One region of the Staphylococcus sp. Ze2 genome, then DNA from elsewhere that is predicted to be linked to it. Evidence: riboswitches for the same ligand, from Rfam matches in the RefSeq annotation. Region 1 holds a riboswitch; each other region holds the start of a gene.

Region 1 (7,391 bases):
GGGGAAAATTCAACCATTACAATGGCTAATAAACCACCAACAGTAGTAATGATGGTTGGTTTACAAGGTGCAGGTAAAACAACAACTGCAGGTAAATTAGCGTTGCTAATGCGTAAAAAGTATAATAAAAAACCGCTGCTTGTTGCAGCAGATATATACCGTCCAGCCGCAATTGATCAATTACAAACTGTAGGTAAACAAATTGATATACCAGTATACAGTGAAGGTGATCAAGTAAAGCCACAACAAATAGTTGAAAATGCTATTAATCATGCTAAAGATGAACATTTAGATTTTGTAATTATTGATACAGCAGGCCGCTTACATGTCGATGAGGCCTTAATGGAAGAATTGACAGACGTTAAAGAAATTACAAAACCAGATGAGATCATGCTTGTTGTTGATGCGATGACAGGTCAAGACGCTGTTAATGTAGCACAATCATTCGATGAACAGCTTGACGTTTCAGGCGTAACACTGACGAAACTAGATGGAGATACCCGTGGTGGTGCTGCATTATCCATTAGATCCGTAACTCAAAAACCAATTAAATTTGTAGGTATGAGTGAAAAACTCGATGGTCTAGAACCATTCCATCCTGAACGTATGGCATCACGTATCCTTGGTATGGGAGATGTATTAAGTTTAATTGAAAAAGCGCAACAAGATGTTGATGAAGATAAAGCGAAAGATTTAGAGAAAAAAATGCGTACTTCATCGTTTACATTAGAAGATTTCTTAGAACAATTAGACCAAGTTAAAAATCTAGGACCGCTTGATGATATTATGAAAATGATACCAGGTATGAACAAGATGAAAGGCATGGATAAATTGAATATGAACGAAAAACAAATCGATCATATTAAGGCGATTATTCAGTCTATGACACCAAGCGAACGTAATGAACCAGAGAAGTTAAATGTATCTCGTAAAAAACGTATCGCTAAAGGTTCTGGCCGTTCAGTTCAAGAAATAAATAGACTAATGAAACAATTTAACGACATGAAGAAAATGATGAAACAATTTTCTGGTGGCGGAAAAGGCAAAAAAGGTAAGCGTAAGCAAATGGAAAATATGATGAATGGTATGAATTTACCATTTTAAAGTATGTTTCTTAAAAAGTTTAATCTAACAATAATTCAAAAAGTAGTAATCCACATCGAAAGCGTGGATTACTACTTTTTTTGTATTGGTTTTAGAGCGTAGACAAACTTTAGCAGAACTATCAACTAAAGTTTGTTTATATTCTTATAGCTATTTTTTCATAATAGGAACGGTCTTTCAGATTAAAGTTGGTTCTATTATCAATTGATTTATTCAAAACAATCTCACATAACCACTGTTTAATTTATATGTACTATCATCTTTATACTATTATTTTAGTAGTGATTTGGCATGACTCTTAAGGGGAGAATACAGGCTAAGGCAGTGTCTGTGGTAAGCGTGCACAAAAAGCTGCTTACAAAGTTGAAGGATTTGTCGATGATATGAAACCACTTATATTTCGGCGATTTTGCTTATAACAAACGTTTTGAAAAGAATACTCCAATAAAAATAAATTATTAATGAATACCTATGTTTTCCCTAAATGTTTTGCCTTCGTATTCAGTTCGGTATAAACCACGCTTTTGTAATTCAGGTACGATATCATCGACGAAATCTTGTAAACTATTTGGGAACACTGGAGGCATTAAGTTAAAACCATCTGCAACCCCCTCATCGAACCAGCGTTCCATTTCATCCACGATGTCCTCTGGTGTACCGATAAGTGTTAAATGTCCACCACCTGCGCTTAAATAGCCTAGTAATTCTCGTAATGTTGGATTTTTATCTTTGATAATTTCTAACACAGTTTGATAGCGTCCTTTAGGACCATTAAAAGATTCTGCGGGTGGTAATGATGGAACAAGTTCATCTAAATCCCAATTATGACAATCTTGGCGAATAAAAAACTCTAGTTGATTTAAAGCTGTATCAACTTCTAAAGATTCATCAAGTTGTTGTTTCTTTGCATATGCTTCTTCATATGATCGTCCAACATATGTTACTAAACCAGGGAATACTTTCAAAGTATTTTCTGGCTTTCCCTGTTGTTTTAATTTTTGATTTAATTTCTTTTTAAAATTGTTTGCTTGATCAAAATTCCAAGCGACAGCATAGACTGCGTCTGCGTATTTAGTTGCCAATTCGATACCAGGATCCGATGCACCGGCTTGCATTGCAATTGGTTTTCCTTGAGGGCTACTTGGTGTTGTTAGTGGTCCTTGAACATTGAAATGTGCACCTTGGTGATTGATAGGGGCGATTGCAGAATTATTAATTAAACTATTTTCTTCTTTATTATGTAAAAAGTCATCAACACTCCAAGATTCAAGTAATTGATTCATCACTTGAGCGAATTCATCTGCTTTTTTGTAGCGTTCTTCATGTTCAGGTAAATGATCCATACCATGGTTTGCAGCTTCTAAATCTGTCATCGAAGTTACCAAATTCCAACCAGCGCGACCTTGACTAATGTGATCGATGCTCAGTAGTTGTCTAGCGGCTGTAAAAGGGTTAGAAAATGTACTAGATATTGTAGCAACTAGTCCAACGTGTTGAGTAACTTGCGATAATGCTGTTAAATTAACTAAAGGATCGAACCAAAATGCTGGCATATCACTTTTAGATGTGGCAGGAAACGATTGATTGTCAGCGAAAAATACAGCATCAAATAACCCTTGTTCTGCAATTATTGCTAACGATTGATAATATGTAATATCACCAATACGTTCAACGCTTGAATTAGGCATGCGCCATGCAGCTTGATGATGACCACATCCATAGATGAGTACACCGATGTTTAGATGTTTTGTTTGTGTCATAAATAACTCAGTCCTCCTTATTAATTCATTGTTAAGCCGCCGTCGACTGTAAAATTCTGCCCTGTGATGCCATCAGATTGATCCGATACGAGATATGCAACCATATTAGCTACATCTTGTGGTACGGTAACTTTTTTGAGTGGTGTTGTTTGAGCAATTAAATCAAAGACCTCAGTTGTTGTAGTTGCACTTGCATCCGTTGTTTTTAACAAACCACCAGATACTATGTTTGATGTGATACCATATTGTCCTAATTCTGCAGCTAAATTACGTGAAAATCCGATCAATCCAGCTTTAGCTGTTGTATATTCATGATAAGGGACGACAGGATTTTGAAATAGATTAGTACCAATTGAGATGATGTTACCTTTTTGTCTTTGGATGAATTGAGGTATAACGCTTTGACATATATTGAAAGCTGATTTTAATGTACCATCAATTTGTTGCTGATAATCTTCCCATGACAAATCGGCAAATGCTTTTTGTTGAACAGGATCAAATTTAAATCCAACTAGTGCATTATTAATTACAACATCTATCTGGCCAAAATATTGTGTAGCTTCATCAACTAACCTGTCAATTTCATTTCGTTGTGTCACATCTGCTTGTAAAGCAATTGCTTGTCGAGTTCCTATTTCATCAACAAGTTTTTGTGCAGCGGCTTCACTTTTATGATAGTTTATAACAACGTTATGGCCATGCTGAGCTAGTGTTTTTACTATGGTTGCACCTAATCCACGACTACTGCCAGTTACTATTACGTTTTTGTTCATTATATACACTCCTTAATTTTCCATAAAAAAAATACACAACCCTTCAGAAAGAAAGTTGTGTATTAGAAATATCAACATATATGTAGTGATTCAAAAAGTTTTTGAAATATGCTAGACTTCACACTTTCCTCCGCTAGTTCAAACTAGATCAGGTTCAAAGGGTTTGAGTCAGACTCATCTCAGTTAGAAACACCCCTAGTGCATTCGTTATTTAATTTAATTTCAATGTATATTTTTTAGTGAATAATGTCAAGTTTAGGATAATTTAAAATTTTATACGATATCATTTTGAGTTGGAGAAAAGAAATTTGTAGAATATTGAAATTGGTAAAGAAGAAACTCTTTACAAAGTTGGGGATTACTGTTATTATTATTTCTTGTAGAAAATAAAAACTATGAAAATTAAAGGAGCGAATATAAATGGCAGTTAAATTACGTTTAACACGTTTAGGTTCAAAAAGAAATCCATTCTATCGTATCGTAGCAGCTGATGCTCGTGCACCACGTGACGGTCGTAATATCGAACAAATCGGTACTTACAACCCTAACAATGTAAATGCACCTGAAGTTAAAATCGACGAAGAATTAGCACTTAAATGGTTAAAAGATGGTGCGAAACCAACTGATACAGTTCATAACATTTTATCAAGAGAAGGTATCTTGAAAAAATTTGATGACCAAAAATAATTTTTAACCTAATATACATTGTGTATATTTCTAAGAGTACCTCCAGAGGTGCTCTTTTTTTATTGAAAAATATCAAATATAGTTGAACAAAAATAAAAAATGAAGTCATATTATAGAAGCTTTATTTTTTATATGTAATGAGACACAGTGATTGAACTTACGTGTTATAATAGGCTAATAAAATAGCGAATATACATAAACAAATATGAATGAAATAGCCAAATTATTATGGAGGAACATATATGAAAGTTGAAGTAGGGAAGATTGTAAATACACATGGGATTAAAGGAGAAATTAAGGTGAAATCTAATTCGGATTTTACTGATATACGTTTTCAGCCAGGGGAAACCGTTGAGATAGAGCGTAAAGACAAAGAATCATTAACATTTACGATTGCCTCGTACAGAATGCATAAAGGACTGCATATGTTAACATTTGAAGGAATTAATAATATTAACGATATTGAGCATCTAAAAGGAGAAACGTTAGTTCAAGAACGTGACCATGAGGAAATTGAATTAGGAGAACATGAATATTATTATTCAGATATTATTGGTTGTACGGTCTTTGATGAAGAAGATAGTCCAATTGGTCGTGTTATAGAAATTTTTGAAACAGGAGCCAATGATGTTTGGGTTGTTAAAGGAGATAAAGAATATTTAATACCTTATATTGCAGACGTAGTTAAAGAAATTGATGTCGAAGGTAGACGTATTCAAATCTCCCCAATGGAAGGATTGTTAGATTAATGAAGATTGATTATTTAACTCTATTTCCAGACATGTTTAATGGCGTGTTAAATCATTCTATACTGAAGCGTGCTCAAGAAAAAGATGTGTTACAAGTCAATACTGTAGATTTTAGACATTTTGCAGAAAATAAACATAACCAAGTAGATGATTACCCATTTGGTGGTGGACAAGGGATGGTATTAAAGCCTGAACCCATTTTTAATGCGATGGATAGTATCGACAAGACAGCTGATACAAGAGTTATACTAATGTGTCCTCAAGGACGTCCATTTACTCAAGCTATTGCTAACGAACTTAGTCAAGCAGAGCATATCGTTTTTATTTGTGGTCATTATGAAGGTTATGATGAGAGAATTCGTGAACATTTAGTAACGGATGAGATTTCTATGGGGGATTATGTATTAACTGGTGGAGAACTGCCAGCAATGGTAATGACTGATGCAATTGTTAGACTAATTCCTGGTGTATTAGGTAATCAACAATCACACGAAGATGATTCGTTTCAAGATGGTTTGCTAGAATTCCCTCAATATACAAGACCGCGTGAATATAAAGGGATGGGTGTTCCAGATGTATTGTTGTCAGGTAATCATGCAAATATTGAAAAGTGGCGTCATGAGCAGAAAATTATCAGAACTTGGACGAAGAGACCAGATCTTTTGAATTACGATACAATGTCACAAGCAGACAAAGAGATTATAGAAAGATATAAAAAGCATTTGAAAAAAGACTGACTATGTGCTAACATATTTTAAGTGTGCGACACACGAAAAATCACTATGATCCGCTGCTATATTTTGTCAAGGCAAGAACATAGGTTGAAGGAGAGAAAAATAATGAGCAATCACAAATTAATCGAAGCAGTAACTCAATCGCAATTACGCACAGATTTACCTTCATTCCGTCCAGGTGACACTTTAAGAGTGCACGTACGTATTGTTGAAGGTACACGTGAACGTATCCAAGTATTCGAAGGTGTAGTAATCAAACGCCGTGGTGGAGGTATTTCAGAAACTTTCACTGTACGTAAGATTTCTTCAGGTGTAGGTGTGGAACGTACATTCCCATTACACACACCAAAAATCGAAAAAATTGAAGTTCCACGTCGTGGTAAAGTTCGTCGTGCTAAATTATACTACCTACGTGAATTACGTGGTAAAGCTGCTAGAATTAAAGAAATTCGTTAATCAGCATAATAAGCATAAAAAAAGCGGTCCTCTTTATGAGGATCGCTTTTTTTGTTTACTGACAATGAGAAAGAAGAACATAAATATACAAGATGTAATTCGTTATTCAAAGAGTACTAGTTAACATTTGTGGGATAAGATGTAAGTATAAACAGAATATATTTTTAATTATGGTTAGTTATTTCAATGTATAACATATAAAAATCTTGAAACTTTTACTGAGATTAATAGAGCTTAAATAGAGACTACGATCTCTAAATATCCATTTGGACCTACACAAGCTGTATATAGATAGTAAATATTCTTATAGTTACTAAAAAGTAGCGTTTTGTATACTAGCTAAATGAGTAATGTTTTAATATCGATGTGCCAATACAAAATAAAGAAATTTATTTTGTATTGGCACTTTTAATGATATTTTCTACCGCGTATATTATTTTTAGATTTATTTCTTAACCACCATAAGAAGACAATGCTGGAAATTACGCCAAAAAGAGACAGCGTGATTAATAGTATGGTGTGCGGTGGTGTATATTTTAAGGTGATTGTTTCTTGACCTTTCTCAGTAAGAATCACCGTCATAATACCGTTACCTTGTTTGACAGGCAATTCTTGTTTGCCCGAAAAAGCTTTCATACCATTACGATAAGCCATAGGAAGTACAATGTATCCTTCATCTTCTTTGTGCTTAGTTACTGTATAGCCAGTACGTTGTTGAGAAACTTTGACTGGATTTAAAGATTTTGTAGCGTTACGTAACGTTTGATAATCTTCACCATAAATTCCTTTGATATTAAATCGATACTCACCTTTAGATAGTTGAATATTTAAATCTTTATTTGCTTTAACACGCATGGTTACTGGTGTAACAAAGCGTCTATATTTGTAGCTTAATTCATTGCGTTGTTGGCTATATTCGTTAACGCTAACATCATGTGCTTTGTTAGGTGAGAGCAACTCTACATCCATTTCGACATACATATCTTCGTATTTGTCGGTAATAGATTTAGGTAAATGATAACTTATGCCTCCATTGTCTTTAGAAACGATTAAATGATTATCTTTATCTCTATGAGCGCTGCTAAATGTTGATGTCGCATCTGCTAATAAATTTTTATTGGCTGTGAA
Region 2 (7,391 bases), 160 kb from region 1:
TTACAAGCAGCAGATGTCAAAGTGTTTGGTCCAAATCAAGCTGCTGCGCAAATAGAAGGTTCAAAATTATTTGCAAAACAATTAATGGAAAAATATAAAATACCAACGGCAGAATACAAAGAAATTACTAATAAACAGAGTGCCTTACAATATATTGCATCTTGTGAATATCCTGTTGTATTAAAGAAAGATGGGTTAGCTGCTGGTAAAGGTGTTATTATTGCAAATAATTATGAAGAAGCACAAGCAGGTGTAGAAACTTTATATCCTGAAGAAAAGGGTGTTGTTGTATTTGAACAATTCCTTAAAGGCGAAGAATTTTCACTTATGACTATGGTTAATGGTGACTACGCAGTACCATTTGATTGTATTGCGCAAGATCATAAACGTGCATACGATAATGATCAAGGCCCAAACACAGGTGGGATGGGTGCTTATTGTCCAGTACCTCATATTGATGAATCAATCTTGAAACGTACTAACGACGAAATTGCTCAACCAATTGCCAAAGCTATGGTCCAAGAAGGGTATTCATTTTTTGGTGTGCTTTATATAGGCGCAATTATTACAGCAGACGGTCCAAAAGTAATAGAATTTAATGCTCGTTTTGGTGATCCTGAAGCACAAGTACTACTCACACGTATGGAGAGCGACTTGATGCAACATATAATTGATTTAGAAGAAAAAGCGCCTATCAATTTCGAATGGAAAGATAATGCGGTTGTAGGTGTTATGTTAGCTTCAAAAGGTTATCCAGGACAATATGAAAAAGGGCATCGAGTATCAGGGTTTAATTTAAATGGAGATTACTTTATAAGTGGTTTAAAGAAAGAAAATGATGAGTATGTTACTTCGGGCGGTCGTGTCATATTAGCATTAGGCGAAGGTGAAAATATTGCTGAAGCTAAATTTAATGCCTATGAAGCGGTCGACAAAATAGAAAGCGATGGTCTTTTCTATCGTAAAGATATTAGTAATAAAGCAATAAAATAGTTAAAAGTTTATCATGAAATTAAAAAGCGATTGGACAAAGTGGTTTAAATTTTGTCCAATCGCTTTTCTTTTTGGATAATATGTCTACTTAAAAAGTGGTTAATCCTTTTAATAAATATCTGTTACACGTATATCTTCAATGCCAGTAATGGGAATGTATTGAGCTAATAAATAAGCACTTAATAACATGATACCCATTACTAAAATTAATAGAAAATCTTTATACGAGAAAGGCGCATAATAATAATATGTTCTTGGACCATCTTTAAATCCATTTTTTTCCATTGCTACAGATAGCTGATGTGCTTTACGAATATTTTGGCTTAACAAAGGAATTAATAAATGTTTTAATTTTTTAAAGCCACGATAATTTTGTGCGTTAATTAACTGATAACGCATTTTTAATGATTTTCTAAGTTGTATTAATGAAATGAACATAAGTGGAACCATACGAATTGCTGCCATAAAGGCATAAGCAACTTTAGGTTTTACTTTTAAGTGTTGCATTAAACTGTAAAAAACTAAAACAATCTGAGAAGTGAAAGCAATTAAAACCCCGAAAAATGAGATGGTAGTCGTACGCATGGCTAAATGTAAGCCACGATATAAACTCTCTGAAGTAATATGGATAAAACCAAATTGGAATAGTGTGTGCGTACCATCACCATAAAAAATCATAAACAACGCAGATATGAGGCTGAATAGCATTGTTAAAATAACAAAAGTTAAAGTGATTTTTAATTGCAAACCATTAAAAGCCAACAAAAATAGTAGCATCAAGCATACAATGTAGAGCATGAAATCAAATTGATGAACAAATATAACAAAGAAAAATAAAATAATAGCGATTGCTAACTTAGTAATTATATTTACATCATCTACAAAAGTATAATGTTTCTTCCAAATATCAAACATAAGAATCACCGGCCATTTCTTCTATGACGTGATGTGATAAATGTAGTCTTCGTGTTGGATAACGAGATATAATTTCTGAATCGTGTGTAACCATAACAATAGTCTGACCACTTGCTACACGTTGTTGAAATAATTTTATTAAATTAAATGTATTATGACTATCGAGGCCGAATGTAGGCTCATCAAGTAATATGAAATCAGATGATGAACTTAGTGCGATTGCAACACTTAAACGTCTTTTTTGACCTATTGAAAGTTCATAAGGATGTTGAGACTTTACTGATAACAAGTTAAGCGTTTCTAACATCGCTTCAGTCTGCGTCTCAGCTTCTTGTTTAGAATTAAATTTATTTCTATATTGAATATAAATTTCATCATAAACGGAGGAGGTAATGAATTGTAACTCTGGATTTTGATAAACTAAATACATATATTTAGCGGCTACTTTAATTTTATTGAAAGGCCGATGATTCACTAACATACGTCCTTCATATTTAATTAATTGCATCATTGATTCGAGTAATGATGTTTTTCCAGAGCCATTTGCGCCTGTAATTGTAATCCATTCTCCAGTACCTACATTTAATTGAGATATATTAACAAGATTTCGCTTACCACGTTTTATAGTTACATTATCAAATTCAAGGTCTAAGTTTGAGCTACCACTATTGAAATGCATAGTTGGTGGGGCATATTGCCATGCGTTCGGGTGCCAAACACCATATTCTGTTAACAAATCTTCATGTTCATTCAAGATTTCCTCGGGCGTGTTATCGGCAATGATGTCACCCTCATAATTTAATAAGATGACACGATCCATATGTTGCCATATATGATTCACTTTGTGTTCGACAATAATAACTGTTTGATCTTGCCACAGGGCTTTGATTTTACCCCATAATTCTGCAGTAGATTCAACATCTAACATTGCGGTAGGTTCATCTAAAAATAAGGTGTTCGATTGTTGTAATATCGTTTCGGCAATTGCTAGTTTCTGCTTCATACCACCGCTTAGCTGATTAATGTATTGGTTTTTATCAACTTTTAAATCGACGGCTTTTAATGCGTTATCTATACGTTCATCCATTTCGTGGCGAGGAATTTGTTGATTTTCTAAAACAAAAGCTAATTCTTCGTCAACTTTAGGCATACAAAATTGACTATCTGGATCTTGGAATATAACACTACTAGAATCATCGATAATCAATTCATCATATTTGATAGGTAAATCAATAAGGTTTGGTACAATGCCACTTAATACATTTAACAAAGTGCTTTTGCCAGAACCTGATGGACCTAGTAAAAGTACTTTTTCGTTTTCGTTGATTTGAAGTGATAAATTATCAAATATCTTTCTCTTACCGTTTGGATATTTTAATCGTAAATTTTTTGTAGCTATCAACGTGATTGCTCCTTATAAATTATCATAGTCACTTGCTGAAGCAGGTCTAAACAATTTGGTTACGCCCGTTTGATCCAATGCTTTTACAATATAGTAGGAAATTAGGCCGGCAACGACGATACCACTTATAAGTCTGAAGCCAATATATAACGTTAGATTCCAACCTGCAATTTCACCTAAATAACCATAAGCAAAGTCTAAAGGTAATGTTGAAATAGAAGCTAAGAGTCCAGCGAGCATTGCAATCATTGCTGAACGAGATTTATATTTGAAAATAGCAAATACAATTTCACAGGCTACACCTTGTAATAAGGCATAGACCATAGTTGCTATATCAAAACGGCCCATGACAATAGTTTCACCGGCACCAGCAGCAAATTCAGCTAAAATTGCAATACCAGCTTTAGGAATAATTAGGTATGCAACGATAGCAGCCATGAACCAAGCACCATATGTTAATTCTTCAAAATGTAATCCTGTAACTTGTAACGCTTTATACACAAAATTCCATATGTTGTAAATAACTGCAAAAACAACAGCAATTAATACAGTCACTAGAATTTCTGAAAGCTTTAATCCTTTTGACATTAAAACGCCTCCTAATATAAAAAACGCACAACCTTCTAGAAAGTTGCGCGTTAAAATATAGGCATACAAATACCTGAAAATAGGTGATTAGTACACTTTCCTACGCTAGTTTCATCTAGATCAGGTTCAAAGGGTTTGAGGGTATACCTCATCTCAGTCACAAAACACCCCTAGTGCGAATGATAATTTTAAATTTAACTATAATGTATGACTTTTGTGGGATAATGTCAAGACTGTCCATTAAATTTAATATATAATGTATGTACTTTACTGCCATTAGAGCTAATAATTCTATCATTTAATCAAGGTGCTCATATAAGACGAAGATGAGCTATTATATTAATACACATCTTATCGCATTGCATTTTAATATATAATGTTTTCATCTAGAAATATTGTTTTAAAGCATATCATATCTATACTAATGAAATGACATTGAAAAATCACATAAGAAGGTGAGGGTAGAGCATAATTATGCTCTACCCTCACTTGTCGAATTTACATTTATATTTTAAAGCACGTGATACTTATATTATTGAAACATTTAGTCTAATGAATCTTGTACATTCTTTTTAGTTTCTTCTGTACTATCATCAGCTTTTTCTTTCTTATCTTTTAATTTATCTTCCGCTTCTTTTGCTTGTTCTGCGGCTTTTTTGTTTAATTCTTCTTTACTCATAGATTAAACACTCCTTTTAAACTATATGGCTTGTATAATATATACATACCACAACATAAAAAAATCAAACAAAACTAGTGATTTAAATTTTAGTCTTAGTTATAATCAATTTATTGTTTAAATGTATGATATAAGTGGAAAGTTGACTATACATCGATTTATATCATACTATGGACGTATTTATTAAATTCTTAAAGACAAGAACTAAATGTTAATATATAATAACTTTTGAGGTGAATGGTATGTCTTTTTTGAAGAAACACGCTGAGATATTGTATAGTTATATTATAGGCATCGTTTCGCTTTTCACAGGTCTCATCATTTTAATTAATTTACCTTTAATTGATAAATTAAATAACAAGGGTAAAATTGACTTACATATTCATAATGTATGGGATTTTATAAACGCATTCTTTGGTGAAATAATTAGAGTAATAAGCAATTATATTGGGAATTTCCCAGTAATTAGTGCCATTATAATCATTTTATTCGGTATTGGTGTTATTTTGCTTGGTTTCACTCTATTTAGAACAACAAGATACGACTATGATATTTCAATATTCTTTTTAGTTGTTGGTATATTGTTCTTTATTATCACGTTAATATTAATGACTCAAGTTTATAGCTTCTTTGCTATTATTTTCGTAATACCATTTGTAATTCACATTGGTTACATCGTTTATAAGGATGAGTTAAATACAGATCATAGAAAATACCATTATCTTTGGATTATTTTCAGTTATGGTATTAGTTATTTACTCACGCAAATTGTGCTATACGGAAGAATTGATAGTGATGAAATTATACCGATTGATATTTTAAGTGTGAACACATTTTTCATAATCATGTGGTTACTAGGTCAAATGTCAATTTGGAACTTTTTATTCTTAAGAAGATCCCTTCCACTAACTAAGCAAGAACTTGGTGAAGAAGAACCGGAATTATCTAGAACAAGTAAAGGCACAGTAACAAATCAAACGAAAGAAACGTGGAAAAACATACAAGATAAAACGACAGAATTTACTAGGAAGACACGTAGAAGTGTAGATATTCAAAAAGCAAGAGATAAAAAAGATAAATTCATTACGAAGTGGAAAGAAAAAATTGATATTCAAGAGGATGATATTCCTAATTGGATGAAAATACCAAAATGGGTAAAATCAGCGTATGTAGAATTATTTTGTGGCGCAGTCCTATTGTTTTTTACTTTAATTGAATTTAACAATAGAAATTCATTGTTTGTGTCTGGCAATTGGGAGATTTCTCAAACACAATACGTAATTGAGTGGATAACATTGCTGCTGTTAATGTTTATCATCATTATTTATATATTAACGACATTAACAAATTTCTTGAAAGATAGATTTTACTATTTACAACTATTCATGGTCAGTTTATTATTTTTCAAATTACTAACTGAATTTGTGAATATTATGGTACATGGCTTATTACTATCAATTTTCATAACACCAATATTACTAATTATGTTAATTGCTATTGTAGTAGCTTTTGTAATGAAATTACGTGAACCAAGTAAATATTAATGCACTAGGACATTGAAGCAGATAAGACGAAGCGTTAAATCTTATTGAATAAATAAGATGATATCGACTGACTCTGGTAATAGTGACTATTAAAGAATCAAGTTTGTGACAAATGAGCATACTTTTCAATTTTAGTCAGATTTTTCCAATATAATCTTTAAAAGGCTGAGACATATATTAGTTGTCTCGGCCTTTAATATTTACTAACAATAATGTAGTTATTTAAAGATAATTGATGTTACCATAAGGTTGAGATGATAGAATAAGTAAGCGAAGAAAAATTATAAATATAAAAAGCAGAAAGGCTGACATAATTTTATGAAAACTGCCACATTAAATAGAGGTAAAGAAACAAAGTATTTAAATGAATATCCACTTATAGATGAAGATGATATTTACTCACATGACCATTTAAAAGAAGGAGATTTATTTTATTTAGTTAATAATCAGGAACAATATATTGCTACTGCATATGTTGGTAAACAACATAAAGGAATCGGATGGGTTTTAAGTTATGATAAAAATGAAGTGATTAACACGCAATTTTTTGAAAGACTATTTGAAACAGCAAAATCTGAAAGAACGTATTTTTATAATATCGACGGAACAAACGCTTTTAGAGTCTTTAATGGTGAAGGAGATGGCGTTGGCGGTCTGACAATAGACAACTACGATGGACATTTCTTAATTCAATGGTATTCAAAAGGGATTTATAAATTCCGTTATAATGTACTGTCAGCCTTAAAAGCGGTCTTTCCTTACACTTCAGTATATGAAAAAATGCGTTTTAAAGATGCAGAAATCGAAGGTGGCTTTGTTGATGGTGAAGCACCAGAATTTCCAATTGTAATTGAAGAGAACTTTACTTTTTATAATGTACACTTAGACGATGGGCCGATGACTGGCATCTTTTTAGATCAGAAAGAAGTACGTAAAAAATTAAAAGACCAATACGCAGAAAATAAAGAAATATTAAATGTTTTTAGTTATACGGGTGCATTTTCAGTCGTTGCAGCAGAAAAAGCTGAAATGACAACAAGTGTAGATTTAGCAAACCGTTCTCGTGCGTTAACTGAAGAAAACTTAGGGTTAAATAGTATCGATCCTAAATCGCAATATATTTATGTAATGGATACATTTGATTTTTATAATTATGCACGTCGTCATGATTTATTTTATGACACAATTGTTATAGATCCTCCAAGTTTTTCTAGAAATAAGAAAAAAACGTTTTCTGTACAAAAAGATTACGATAAATTAATTTTAGGTG
Region 3 (7,391 bases), 840 kb from region 1:
AAATGGGAGGAAATGTTGTTGGTGCAGGAACGGATACAATTATCATACATGGTGTAGATGAGTTACATGGTGTTGAACATGCCATCATTCCTGATAGAATTGAAGCCGGCACATTGCTAATTGCTGGTGCAATTACACGTGGTGACGTTTTAGTAAATGGTGCGATCAAAGAGCATATGACAAGTTTAGTATATAAATTAGAAGAAATGGGTGTTAATTTAGACTATCAAGATGATGCGATTCGAGTAACTGTTGAAGATAAACTTAAACCAGTAGATATCAAAACATTACCACACCCTGGTTTTCCTACAGACATGCAATCTCAAATGATGGCGTTATTACTTACAGCTGAAGGTCATAAAGTAGTTACTGAAACAGTATTCGAAAATAGATTTATGCACGTAGGAGAATTTAAGCGTATGAATGCTAAAATCACAGTTGAAGGTAGAAGCGCTAAAATAGAAGGTAAAAGTGAGCTACAAGGAGCACAAGTAAAAGCAACAGACTTACGTGCCGCAGCTGCATTGATTTTAGCTGGTTTAGTAGCAGATGGCAAAACTCAAGTTACTGAACTAAAACATTTAGACAGAGGTTATGTTGATTTACATGGTAAGTTAAGTGCATTAGGTGCAGATATTAGACGTGTAAACAATTAAAATCTAGCTACAATAATTTATAAATTGCAACGGAAGAAGATTTGGAGGAAGTTAACAATGGAAACAATTTTTGATTACAATGAAATAAAAGAAATTATACCACATAGACAACCTTTTTTATTAATCGATCGTGTGGTTGAATACGAAGCGGGTGAACGTTGCGTCGCAATTAAACAAGTTTCTGGTAATGAACCATTTTTCCAAGGTCATTTTCCTGATTACGCCGTTATGCCTGGCGTATTGATAACAGAAGCGCTGGCTCAAACAGGTGCTGTAGCTATCTTAAATAGTGAAGGAAATAAAGGGAAACTAGCACTATTTGCAGGTATAGATAAATGTAGATTTAAGAAACAAGTAACTCCTGGTGACACATTAAAACTAGAAGTTGAAATTACTAAAATGCGTGGACCAATTGGTAAAGGTAATGCCAAGGCTACAGTAGATGGTCAATTGGCTTGTAGTTGTGAATTAACATTTGCCATTCAAGATAAATAAGTAAAAGCCTCAAGGATTAGGTGTATCATACACCAGCCTTGAGGCTTTTTTATTTTTCTATTTTTTCATCTTTTAGACGTGGTTTCGATTGCATCATTCGATTAAATGATTTTTTTAGTTCTTCACCAGTTAATCCTTCATCAATTAACTGTTCTAATAAGCTTTCTGCATAAACTTGTCTAAGAGTATAAATGTGACATTCAAAAACGACAGAAATAGAATGTTCAAGTTTACTGATGTTTTTTATAGTTGCATCAAAAAGTGCCGGATCATTTGCAGGACGTGTGATGACCACACGTATATCTAATAATGTTTCATCTTCCATATATGTTTTCATTGTTTCATAATGAAAGTCTGATATAACAATTTCTAATAACCAGCCAGTGCCACTATTTTCTTTATTGATTATAACGCCATCTTCTAATTCGTATTCAGTGACGCCGCCACTTTCTGATACGATTTGAAATCGAACAGCTTTAAATGATTTCATCGTTCTCACATCCATTTAATAAATTTAAATTCTACAATTATTTCATTTATACAATCATTATAACGTAATTTTAAATAGTAAAGGTGAATTTTGTAGAATTTAGTGTGAATTCACTTTTAAATTCTAGTATTAATGCATTTTGACCTGCGATTTGAAAATGATTAGTATAAAGTTACAAAGGAGGTGACATATGATTAACAACATTGTCATAGTAGGGAGATTAACCAAAGACCCTAAAATTTATGAAAAGGAAGGGAATAAATTAGCTACAATGTGTGTAGCGATAACAAGAAATTATAAAGATAAGGATCAAAATACTATTTGTGATTATCTCTATTGTAAGGCAGTTGGTAAAATAGCTAATAATATCGAACTATATTTAAATAAAGGATCACTTGTGGGTATCACTGGTCAAATGCAATCACGAAAATATGAAAAAGAAGGGCAGATGCATTTTGTATCGGAACTTTTTATTGAAACGATTAGATTTATGTCTCCGAGAAGCAAAGATGAAGTTAATGAATTTCATGAAATATTCCCTATAGAGCAAGTTTGTAATTCTAATAAAGAAAAAAATTTACAAGATAATGAAATATATGAAATTGTATAATACTCCCAATTTAAACCTACCTCAAAATTAACCCACCCAAATCTATATACATTAAATCCTACTATCAATTATACTTCTTCAGGCTATTCCTCTTAATGTAAGTGAAAAAGAGGGATAGCTTTTTAAATATAAAAATAATTTTTGAGAAATGAAAAAGTAAAATAGAAGATTCTATTATCCAGAATAGTCAGATAAATTACAATTATATTACATGTCATATAACGATTTAATATTCTAAAAAACTTTCACAGTGGTATTTAAACAGAATGAAATTAATTTAAAAATATATTTATATGTAATTTAATCGTAAAGAAAGGGCAGTTTTTTTCACTTCACTGTAACCTACAAGGATTTTATGAATGTTATAGTTGTAATTGCAAATTAATCATAAATAACTTATTTATCTTATAGGAGGATTTTTTTACAATGAAAAAAACAGTAATCGCATCAACTTTAGCAGTAGGACTTGGAGTAACAGGATTTGCAACAGGAAATTCAGCTGACGCTGCTGAACAAGGTGTAGACAAAGCACAATTAGCACAACAAGCACTAACTAATCCAGAATCATTAAATGAAGCACCAGTTCAAGAAGGTGCATATGACATTAATTTCACATACAATAATACAGACTTTAACTTTTCTTCAGACGGTGAAAACTTTAGCTGGAGCTATGGGGAAGGTTCTAGCGAAGAATCAAACACACCAGTAGAAGAAACTACAAATAATAATGTACAAGAAGAGCAAGCTCAAACTACAACAGAGCAACCAGCACAAGAAGCAGCACCTCAAGAAGAAACAACACAACAACCGCAACAAGAAGCAACTTCACAACCTTCAACTACTTCAAACGAATCAAGTTCAAATGAAGCTTCAGAAGGTTCATCAGGTATAAATGCACACTTACAACAAATTGCGCAACGTGAATCAGGTGGCGATATTCATGCTACAAACCCATCATCAGGTGCTTCAGGTAAGTTCCAATTCTTACAAAGTACATGGGATTCAGTAGCACCAGCTCAATATCAAGGTCAACCAGCTGGTAATGCACCAGAAGCAGTACAAGACGCTGCAGCTCAAAAATTATATGATGAAGTTGGCCCTTCACAATGGGTAACTGCATAATATAATAGTAACTTAATATAGTGAATGATTAGAGTCCGCGACATAACTAGATGTCGCGGACTTTTTTATCGTAAAGATAACATACTAATGAAATAATAAAGTTAAATATTAATGTGATTTCGAAAATAGTCATATTCGTAGGAGATAAACTAATCTAATGAAATCTTTTTAACTAAATTTGATTTCTATGTCCTTAGTTTATATATAAACCATTTTATTGCAATAGCTGGCTTACTTTGATATCTTTTAGATAAATACAATATATAAAATCTACTAGGGGAGCCTTTTGGCTGAGATGATTTACGTCAGACCCTTACAACCTGATTTGGTTAATGCCAACGTAGGAAAGTAGTTTAATTATAGTTAAATTGCTATACCTTTCTATTAATTAACTACATTCCTAGTTGGAATGTAGTTTTTTAATTTATAGGAGGAAATCATTTGTTATTTTCAGAAATGTTAAAAAAAGAGTCACAATATATCATCAATGATATTTACGAGGATCCATTTATTCAAGGGATGTTGCACGGTGATTTATCAATTAATGCCACAAAGTTTTATTTACGTGCCGACGCATCGTATCTAAAAGAATTCGCTAATATATATGCATTGCTAATTCCAAAAATGAATAAATTAGAAGACGTGAAATTTTTAGTAGATCAAATTCAGTTTATTGTAGATGGTGAAGTAGAGGCACATGAAATCTTGGCTGAATATGTTGGAGAAAATTATGATGATATTGTAAGTGAAAAAGTCTGGCCACCAAGTGGTGATCATTATATTAAGCACATGTATTTTAATGCGTATGCAAAAGAAAATGCAGCATATACGATTGCTGCAATGGCGCCTTGTCCTTATGTTTACCAAGCGATTGCACAACGTGCGTTAGAAGATAATCAATTAAATAGAGATTCGATATTAGCAAAATGGTTCGATTTTTACAGTACTGAAATGGATGAACTGGTCGATGTATTTGATAAATTATTGAATAAACTAACTGAAGCATGTACAGTTGATGAAAAGTATGAAATAAAAATGTGTTTTTTACAAAGTACAATTCATGAACGTAATTTCTTTAATATGTCATATATAGAAGAAGATTGGTTATATGGAGGGGAATAAAATGAAGAAACCGAAAATTGCTTTGACTATTGCAGGCACCGACCCAACTGGTGGCGCCGGTGTTATGGCAGATTTAAAATCTTTTCATGCGTGTGGCGTATATGGGATGGCCACTATAACGAGTATTGTAGCTCAAAATACAAAAGGCGTACAACACATCCATAATTTAGAAACTCAATGGTTATCTGAACAACTTAGCAGTGTTTTTGATGATGAGTTACCACATGCAATTAAAACGGGTATGATTGCATCAAAAGATATGATGAAAGTTATTCAAGCGTATTTAGAAACGTATCCAGATATACCATACGTTATAGATCCAGTTATGCTAGCAAAAAGTGGAGACTCACTGATGGATGATGATGCTAAAAAGGATTTACAGAATATTTTATTACCATTGGCTACAGTCGCAACGCCTAATTTACCTGAAGCAGAAGAAATCACTGGATTGACTATAGATAATGAAGCATCTATTTATAAAGCCGGTGAAATTTTCATAAATGAAATTGGTAGTAAAGGTGTTGTGATTAAAGGTGGGCATGCTGAAGATTTAGATAAAGCTAAAGACTACTTATTCACGAAGGAAAATGTTTATACTTTTGAAGATCCACGTTATGAAACAAAACACACACATGGTACAGGATGTACATTTTCAGCAGTCATCACTGCGGAACTCGCCAAAGGTAAATCAATTTTTGAAGCGGTCAAAAAAGCTAAAGCCTTTATTTCATTAAGTATCAAATACACACCTGAAATAGGTCAGGGTAGAGGACCAGTAAACCATTTTGCATATATGAAGAAAGTAGGTTTAGATGATGAATAGCTTGAATCAATTAAGAGAAAATAATCCGTTAGTTATTTGTTATACGAATGATGTTGTAAAGAATTTTACAGCCAATGGCTTATTGAGCTTAGGCGCAAGTCCAGCTATGAGCGAAGCACCGGAAGAAGCGATGGATATGCTTACTTATGCAAATGCACTACTAATAAATATTGGTACACTGACGAAAGCAAGAGAAATAGATATATTAAAGATTGCTAAAACGGCAAATCAAATAGGAACGCCCATTGTTTTTGACCCTGTAGCGGTAGGAGCGTCTCAATATCGAAAAGATTTCTGCGCAACTTTTTTGAAAGAAATTGATGTTGCTGTAATCAAAGGTAATGCATCAGAATTATTAGCATTGATGGATGCAGATACAACAATGAAAGGGACAGATAGTGACCAAGATTTGGATGCAATTACTATTGCTAAAAATGCATATAAACAATTTGATACAGCAATAGCCATAACAGGAGAAACAGATATTGTGATTCAAGACAATAAAATGTATAAATTATCTAATGGCTCACCATTATTAGCAAAAGTGACAGGCGCTGGATGTCTGTTAGGTGCAGTTATAGCGAGTTTTTTAAATCAAGATAAAAAAGTGACTGTAGATAGGTTAATAGATGCTATTTCAATTTATAATATAGCTTCAGAACAAGCTGAACAAAATTCAAAAAATAATGGACCTGGCTCATTTATGATTGAATTACTAAATGCACTTTATCACATTCAATACGATGACTATTTAACATTGAGTAACAGGCAAGAGGTGTAATTATGTTCGATAAAGATAGTTTGAAAGTTTATTTTATATGCGGTACTCAAGATATACCAGTATCGAAATCGATAAAAGAGGTTGTGAAAACAGCCTTAGATTCAGGTATCACTATGTTTCAATATAGAGAAAAGGGTGATGGTTCTTTAACTGGAAATGATAAGGTGGAAATGGCACAACAATTATTAGAACTTTGTCACAGTTATAATGTACCTTTTATTGTAAATGATGATGTAACACTAGCTGAAAATATAAATGCTGATGGAATTCACGTAGGGCAAAATGATATGAAAGTTACGGAGTTTGCCCAAAAATTTAAAAATAAAATTATTGGTCTAAGTATTAGTGATATTAAGGAATATGAGCAATCTGATTTAACTTATGTTGATTATATCGGTGTTGGTCCGATGTACGCCACTAATTCTAAACAGGATGCAAACTCCCCAGTTGGTCCTGAAATGATACCTAAGTTAAGAAGTTATATTGAGGATTTCCCAATCGTTGCAATAGGCGGAATTACTGTCGATAATACAGAAGAAATAATCCAAGCTGGAGCGAACGGTGTATCAATCATTTCTGCAATAAGTAAAAGTGACAATATAAGTAAGACAGTAAGACAATTTTTACAAAATGTTGATTAAAGTATAAAAATTTCTTTTTTTGTTTTCTACTTCCCTCCTAATATGATAAAATAAATTCTATGTGAATATATCATTAGAGGTGGAAAAATGAAGAAGAAAGCGCTACTCCCTTTATTATTAGGTGTAATGGTCTTTTTAGCAGGCTGTGACTATTCAAAACCTGGAAATAGAGATGGATTTTTCTATAATACGTTCGTAGAACCAATGGATAAAGTTATACATTGGTTAGGAACTAGTTTTAATAACGACTATGGTTTAGCAATCATAGTACTTGTATTGGCGATTCGTGTAGTATTATTGCCATTCATGTTATCAAACTATAAAAACAGTCACATGATGCGTGAAAAAATGAAGGTTGCAAAACCGGATATTGATGCTATTCAAGAAAAGGTTAAACGTTCGCGTACGCAAGAAGAGAAGATGGCAGCAAACCAAGAAATGATGGAAGTTTATAAAAAATATGATATGAACCCTATGAAGAGCATGTTAGGTTGTTTACCGATTTTAATCCAAATGCCGATTATTATGGGATTATTCTTCGTATTAAAATACCCTTCAAGCGGTGGTTTCACTGAACACCCTAACTTCTTATGGTTTAACTTAGCAAAACCAGATATTTGGATTACAATTATTGCAGGTATTTTATACTTC

What was found. Region 1 has a riboswitch for thiamine pyrophosphate ahead of ACM591_RS09545 (3-oxoacyl-ACP reductase). Riboswitches for the same ligand answer to the same signal wherever they lie in the genome.
Region 2: it holds a riboswitch for thiamine pyrophosphate, as region 1 does, so the genes downstream of both, ACM591_RS10275 (ECF transporter S component) here and ACM591_RS09545 (3-oxoacyl-ACP reductase) in region 1, are expected to answer to the same signal.
Region 3: it holds a riboswitch for thiamine pyrophosphate, as region 1 does, so the genes downstream of both, tenA (thiaminase II) here and ACM591_RS09545 (3-oxoacyl-ACP reductase) in region 1, are expected to answer to the same signal.

The regions. Positions count from the first base shown of each region.
Region 1 is NZ_CP183486.1:2,026,376-2,033,766, reverse strand. Features, by position in the region: gene ffh (signal recognition particle protein) at 1-1,104, shown strand, start outside; gene ACM591_RS09550 (LLM class flavin-dependent oxidoreductase) at 1,563-2,864, opposite strand; gene ACM591_RS09545 (3-oxoacyl-ACP reductase) at 2,885-3,637, opposite strand; TPP riboswitch at 3,746-3,844, opposite strand; gene rpsP (30S ribosomal protein S16) at 4,058-4,324, shown strand; gene rimM (ribosome maturation factor RimM) at 4,567-5,073, shown strand; gene trmD (tRNA (guanosine(37)-N1)-methyltransferase TrmD) at 5,073-5,810, shown strand; gene rplS (50S ribosomal protein L19) at 5,913-6,263, shown strand; gene ACM591_RS09520 (YfhO family protein) at 6,672-7,391, opposite strand, start outside.
Region 2 is NZ_CP183486.1:2,181,607-2,188,997, reverse strand. Features, by position in the region: gene purD (phosphoribosylamine--glycine ligase) at 1-993, shown strand, start outside; gene ACM591_RS10285 (energy-coupling factor transporter transmembrane component T family protein) at 1,102-1,908, opposite strand; gene ACM591_RS10280 (ABC transporter ATP-binding protein) at 1,901-3,310, opposite strand; gene ACM591_RS10275 (ECF transporter S component) at 3,323-3,898, opposite strand; TPP riboswitch at 3,979-4,080, opposite strand; gene graF (glycopeptide resistance-associated protein GraF) at 4,443-4,577, opposite strand; gene auxA (lipoteichoic acid stability factor AuxA) at 4,820-6,121, shown strand; gene ACM591_RS10260 (class I SAM-dependent rRNA methyltransferase) at 6,440-7,391, shown strand, end outside.
Region 3 is NZ_CP183486.1:1,186,249-1,193,639, forward strand. Features, by position in the region: gene murA (UDP-N-acetylglucosamine 1-carboxyvinyltransferase) at 1-656, shown strand, start outside; gene fabZ (3-hydroxyacyl-ACP dehydratase FabZ) at 714-1,151, shown strand; gene ACM591_RS05300 (YwpF-like family protein) at 1,201-1,641, opposite strand; gene ACM591_RS05305 (single-stranded DNA-binding protein) at 1,832-2,251, shown strand; gene ACM591_RS05310 (transglycosylase family protein) at 2,678-3,373, shown strand; TPP riboswitch at 3,639-3,737, shown strand; gene tenA (thiaminase II) at 3,815-4,495, shown strand; gene thiD (bifunctional hydroxymethylpyrimidine kinase/phosphomethylpyrimidine kinase) at 4,497-5,318, shown strand; gene thiM (hydroxyethylthiazole kinase) at 5,311-6,099, shown strand; gene thiE (thiamine phosphate synthase) at 6,102-6,740, shown strand; gene yidC (membrane protein insertase YidC) at 6,828-7,391, shown strand, end outside.